2 regions of the Bacillus cereus group sp. N8 genome follow, and region 2 is predicted to be linked to the other one. Evidence: a T-box and tRNA genes for the amino acid it is inferred to sense, from the RefSeq annotation. Region 2 holds a T-box; the other holds one or more tRNA genes.

Region 1 (3,265 bases), on a different contig from region 2:
TATATTTTTGTACAATTAAGAATTTAATTTACAAGGGGGATTTTATATGTTCAAAAAAATGGCAGCTGATGTTTTAGGACTAAGCGATGTAGGTTCCGTTATCACTCCGAAAGATTATGATAAGGTCGATGCTGATGATTACGTCATGCATGAAGATGGGGAGAAAATATATTTTCTTATTAAATCAAAATCAGATGAATATTGTTTCACAAACAAAGGATTAATCCACCTAGACGGTACAAGTGCAACAAGCAAAAAACGTACACTGCGCCGCTTTAGTTATAGTAAATATCAAATTAAAAACGTAGCACTTGAAACTGCGGGAACGATTGATTTGGATGTAGAAATTAAGTTTCAAATGGGAGATGAGCATTACTCAATTGATGTTCATAAAAAACATATTGAAGAATTAAAAGATTTATATAAGGCTTTACTTAAAATCGAAGAAATTTCATACGACAACGACATTACATTACAATATGCACATAAAAGTTTAGATATGGCATCTAACGCTTTCAGCCGTATTTCAAACGCACAAGTAAACTTAGCAGAGCAATTTAAAGAGATGAACGAGATCGCTTTTAACTGGCTTGTTGATACGAAGAAACAATATAATGTGAAAGATTATGGTTTTGTATTTGAAAAGTTTATTAATAACTAATTTAAAACAAACAAAAAACCTTGTTATCCAAAGATAACAAGGTTTCCTTAGCGTCCCAGGAGAGATTCGAACTCCCGACCCGTCAATTACCTATGATATATAAACAATTCCTTCATCGCTTGCTGAACGTTCATTTGTGCGGTCAACTGACCGTTTTTATTAATTAATATTATACGCTATATAGTAGTTCTACGCCAATGTTGAATACTTTTTGTTCTATCGATTCCCTATCGAAAATTCTGACGCATTTAGATGATATTTTCCCTATCCACGGAATAAAAAACAATCGTCTTAAAATGCGAATCTCGGCGTACCTTTCCGCACTATTTTATATATTTTGATTGCAGTCTTAATATATCTGCCTCTTCGCGAATGCCTGCCGATCCCTTCCTCACATTTTTTACGACAGTCCAATTCGGGTTAGTTTCATCACCGATGTTCTGTACTGTAAAGTTGCCGTCACCATATTTTCGGTGACCTTCTGCCAATTTCTCCGTTAAATCATTCTCTTTAGATTTCGCCATCTTTGCGCCATCTCCCTTTTTTATACAACCTTCTAAAACTGTCCAATCAATCACACGTCCAGTCAATTGGAGATCCTCGCTTTCCACTTCGACTAATTGTAACACACTGTCGGGGATAAGTTCCGATAACGGCTGTTCAATCGTACTAGAATGGTAAAAGTTTTATAACATTCTAAGTGAGAAATTAGAATAATATGGATATAAATTTAAGTTCCATCATAAGCCTATTGATTCTTTAAATTAAATATGAGGAACAGGGCGCATAAATGGCGCTCTTTTTAATGCACTTTAATCTGTTACATATACTCATTATCATATATCCCGTTATAATATTTTTAAACCTCTTGCACATACATCAATTGGTAGACAAACAAAAAACCTTGTTATCAAAAGATAACAAGGTTTTGTTAGCGTCCCAGGAGAGATTCGAACTCCCGACCGTACGCTTAGAAGGCGTATGCTCTATCCGGCTGAGCTACTGGGACATGGAGCGGGTGAAGAGAATCGAACTCTCGACCAGAGCTTGGAAGGCTCTTGTTTTACCACTAAACTACACCCGCATATTTTATTTTATTTTTCTTCGTTAGCGCTGTTGCCCTATCGACAATATTTATTATATGTATAACCATACATAAAGTCAACACCTTTTTTAAAAGAGGATAATTTTTCTTATCCTCTTTTAAAAACTGCTTGTTCAACTAGTTGTCCGTCTAATGTTTCAAAACGAACTTCTATTTGATTTTCATCCATTTCTAATAAAGCGAATGTCTTTTCCACACGAGAGCGCGGGAGCAAAATACTTCCTGGATTAATAAATAAAATCCCATCAAGTAATTCTGCCCCTAATACATGAGAATGTCCAAAGCACGCTACTTGCGCTCCTACTTCTTCTGCATGATACGCTAACGTTTGTAACGTCATTTTCACATTATGACGATGACCGTGTACAACTAAGAAACGAATTCCATCTACATCAGTTACAATTTCATCTTGAAAGTTAGCATAATCACAATTCCCTTTTACAACATGAAAACCTTGTAGCTCTTCGTGAGCAGGCGTTAGCTCTGAATCACCACAATGAATCATGATATCTACTTTCCCTTCATATTTCTCTTTTAACTGCTGTAATTCCTTCACAGAGCTATGACTATCGCTTACGATTAAAGCTTTCATCAATCTCTCTCCCTTATTCTTCTAAAAACCATTCTGGGATTTTCTCTTCTAATTTACGAAGAGCGCGTCCACGGTGGCTAATGGCATTTTTCTCATCCGAACTTAGCTCAGCCATCGCTTTTTTATATTCTTCTACATAAAAAATCGGATCGTATCCAAAACCATTTTCCCCGCGGCGCTGTTCTAAGATTTTTCCTTCACACGTTCCGTTTACAATAACAGGCTCTTTATCTGCTTCAGGGAAAGCAACCGCTAGCGCACAGTAAAAACGAGCTGTACGTTTTTCTAAATCGACGTCAGTTAACCCTTGTAACACTTTATCGATATTCGCCTGATCATCTTTCGGCTCTCCAGCAAAACGAGCTGAATATACACCTGGTTTCCCGTTTAAGGCATCTACAATAAGACCAGAGTCATCCGCAATTACGATGGAATTCAACTGTCTACTAAGACTGTCCGCTTTCAAAATTGCGTTTTCTTCAAATGTTTCACCAGTTTCTTCGACTTCTTCAATATGAGGAAAATCGTGTAAAGATTTCACTTCTAAGTCAAATCTCTCAAATAACTCAGCAAACTCACGTACTTTCCCAAGATTTTTCGTCGCTACAACAACTTGCTTCATATTTTCCACCTCTACTCTATATGAGATACGATGTCACCTAACGCTTCTTTTTGCTTTTCAACAAGTTGGAAGATCCCTTGTTCAGCGGCATCAAGTAGTTCATTTAATTCCGCTCTGCTAAACGTCGCTTCTTCTCCAGTTCCTTGTACTTCAACAAACTGACCTTTTCCAGTCATAATAACGTTCATATCAACATCTGCTTTAGAATCTTCGGCATAATTTAAATCTAAAACGACACCTTGTTCTTCAACAACACCTACTGACGTTGCCGCTAAATAATCTTTT
Region 2 (3,265 bases):
TACGCTTTAATTTGATTTGCAGTTCTTCCCTAAAGTAATGTAAATATTTCTTATTGCGTTTAAGCACAAAAGTATTATTTTACATCTCCTCAGGTGCCCCTACCCCAAGTAAACGTAATCCCTCTTTTAATACAACCGTCACAGCGTAAGCTAATGCGAGTCTACTCTCTTTTTCTTCGTTCTCTTCTAAAATACGAACATTTCCATAATATTTATTGAACGCCTGTGCTACATCTAATACGTATTTTGAAATAATAGATGGCTCATTTTTGTTGAAGGCCGCTTCAATTACTTGCGGGAATCTGTTGAGTAATTTTACTACACTCCAGCTATAATCGTCCTTTAATTCAAAAGTACACGTTTCAAACTCTACACTTTCTTTTCTTAAAATTGAACAAGCACGCGCATGTGTGTATTGTACATACGGTCCTGTTTCCCCTTCAAATTTCAACATATTTTCTAATGAGAATTCAATATTATGCATACGCTCATTTTTTAAATCGTGGAAGATAACTGCTCCAACACCTACTTGCTTTGCCACTTCTTCTTTTTGTTTTAAATTCGGATTTTTCTCTTCAATATTTTGTTCCGCAAGTGCAACAGCTTCTTCTAGTACTTCTTCTAATAAAATAATTCTGCCCTTACGTGTCGACATTTTCTTACCGTCTTTTAATATGAACCCGAACGGCACATGTTCCATTCCATCAACCCAAGTATAGCCTAGCTTTTTTAATACAGTGAAAAATTGATTGAAATGTAAACTTTGTTCTGGTCCAACTACATAAAGTGCTTTATCAAATCCATATGTGTTTTGACGATATAAAGCCGCCGTTAAATCACGTGTTGCATAAATAGTCGCACCATCTGATTTTCTAATTAAGCATGGCGGCATACCTTCTTCTTCTAAATTAACGACTAATGCGCCTTCTGATTCTTCAAGCAAATCATGTTCTTCTAAAATTCCAATAAAATCTTCCATTAAATTATTATAGAAAGCTTCTCCTTGAAAATTTGTAAATTCCACACCGAGAAGTTCATAAATACGTGAAAATTCTTTTAAAGATTCGTGACGGAACCAGTTCCAAAGCTCGACTGCTTCTTCATCACCTTCTTCTAATTTTTTAAACCAAGCGCGTCCCTCTTCTTCTAGTTCCTCGTTCTCTTTTACCTCTTCATGGAATTGAACATATAACTTAAATAACTCACGTATTGGATCCTCTTTAACTACTGCTTCATTTCCCCATTTTTTATACGCGGTTATTAACTTCCCAAACTGTGTGCCCCAATCGCCAATATAATTGATTCCTACAACTTCATAACCACATTTTTCGGCGATATGTTTCAGCGAATTACCAATCATTGTAGAACGTAAATGCCCCATTGAAAAAGGTTTCGCGATATTAGGAGAGGAATAATCGATAACTACCGTTTTTTCACATCCAAAGTGACTTTGACCGTATTCTTCTTTCTTAGCTAAAATCGTTTTTAATACTGCATCACTTACAGTTTCACGATTGAAAAATACATTTACATAAGGACCAACAGCCTCTACTTTCGTAAAGAACGGATCATTTAATTTCTCCGCAACTTCCTTCGCTATAATAGCTGGTGATTTTTTATATTGCTTCGCTAGTGAAAAACATGGGAACGCTGCATCTCCGAATTCATCTTGTTTCGGTGTTTCGATTAAATCTAAAATTTGATTTTGCGTTAATTCACTCGTAAAAATATTCGATAAACTTTTTGCAAACTGCGTTTTATAATCCATAATACAACCTCCTTATTTTTTGAATACAAAAAACTCGTCTCTAAAAAAGAGACGAGTTTTAACCCGTGGTACCACCCTTGTTGTTCATAACGAACCACTTTCCCGTTTATAACGAGGACAGGGGACCTCGGCTTACTCTACTATTCATTCAAGAAGCATCTCCGAAGTGCGCTTCATCTTTTTCTTCCGCACTAGGCTCACACCATCCCTAGCTCGCTTTCCTTCTGAAAAAGACTACTCTCTTCATCACCGACAGTATATTTAATTAATTATTGCTTATTATACATCTTTTCAAACAATTAGCAAGGGTCAATTACACCAAAATGAAACTTTGCACTTCTTCTTTTGTATACGTGAAAATTGTGTTTTTCAAATCTAGCACTACGGAAATGGTCTTTCAGAACGACACGCTTTCTCGCCACACGCTTCGCTTCCGCAATTGTTTCATCAGTAATATCATGATACAAAGCGAAGTGTTTTAACCCTTTAATTCCATCTGATTCTATGACAGTCTCTTCAAACATCGGATCAAGGTAAACAACGTCATAACTATTATCTTCACATTGCGTTAAAAATGCGAAATGCTCTGTTTGCTTTACCTCGATTCTTTGCATTGCCTCATCAATTTCTGCAATAGACGAAGACCAAGTTTGCAAGCCTTTTTCCATGATATAAGCCATATATTCATTTCCTTCAAGTCCTGTTACTCTTCCGCTTTCACCAACAATATAACTAGCTACAATACTATCTGATGCCATACCGAGCGTACAATCTAACACTATCATTCCGCTCTCTAATTTAGCAGCTTGTACAAACGGATCGTGTTCTCCGCGCATTAATCTTTTCACACGAAACATCGCTGAGTTTGGATGAAAGAAAAACGACTCTTCCGTTCCTTTTGGATAAATGGCTAAACGATTTTTGCCTACAACAAGTACATCTTGTTCATACTGTTCATGCAATTTATGTACAGGTATATCATTACGTATAACGAAAGAACTATTTAATTCTTCTGCTACCTTATTTGCATAAGCTGTCATTTCTTTATTTGTTCTTCCTGCTGTTGTTACTATCATTGTTTCACCTCTATATAAAGAAAAGAGGGAGATTCACTCTCCCCCTACTTTAGCAATTCTTTTCGAAAGCTTGTTCTAAGTTCGTAATAATTTCGTCCATAGTTGCACCTTCAATTTCATGACGATGAATGAAGTGAACAACTTCTTTTCCTTTTAGTAATGCCATAGATGGTGAAGATGGAGGAATTTCTCCGAAGTATTCACGCATTTTTGCAGTAGCATCTTTATCTTGACCTGCAAATACAGTTACAAGATGATCAGGTTGTTTTTCAGCACGTACAACCGCTTGACCTGCTGATGGGCGTGCTAAACCAGCTGCACAACCACAAACAGAGTTTACAACTACTAAAGTTGTACCTGCCGTGTTTTCCATAAATTCTGTTACAGCTTCTTCTGTAGTTAACTCTTCAAATCCAGAACG

What was found. A T-box is a leader RNA that pairs with one kind of tRNA and senses whether it is charged. The one in region 2 lies ahead of argS (arginine--tRNA ligase), so its partner is inferred to be a tRNA-Arg.
Region 1: it has a tRNA-Arg gene. The T-box ahead of argS (arginine--tRNA ligase) is inferred to sense a tRNA for this amino acid. The anticodon was not compared.

Annotation. Positions count from the first base shown of each region.
Region 1 is NZ_JAEHBK010000001.1:40,072-43,336, reverse strand. Features, by position in the region: gene JDS80_RS00235 (PH domain-containing protein) at 47-661, shown strand; gene JDS80_RS00230 (cytoplasmic protein) at 985-1,185, opposite strand; tRNA gene JDS80_RS00225 (tRNA-Arg) at 1,597-1,670, opposite strand; tRNA gene JDS80_RS00220 (tRNA-Gly) at 1,672-1,745, opposite strand; gene JDS80_RS00215 (metallophosphoesterase) at 1,855-2,358, opposite strand; gene JDS80_RS00210 (XTP/dITP diphosphatase) at 2,372-2,980, opposite strand; gene rph (ribonuclease PH) at 2,992-3,265, opposite strand, start outside.
Region 2 is NZ_JAEHBK010000017.1:2,511-5,775, reverse strand. Features, by position in the region: gene argS (arginine--tRNA ligase) at 80-1,768, opposite strand; T-box leader at 1,813-2,027, opposite strand; gene JDS80_RS21190 (class I SAM-dependent methyltransferase) at 2,068-2,844, opposite strand; gene JDS80_RS21185 (BrxA/BrxB family bacilliredoxin) at 2,894-3,265, opposite strand, start outside.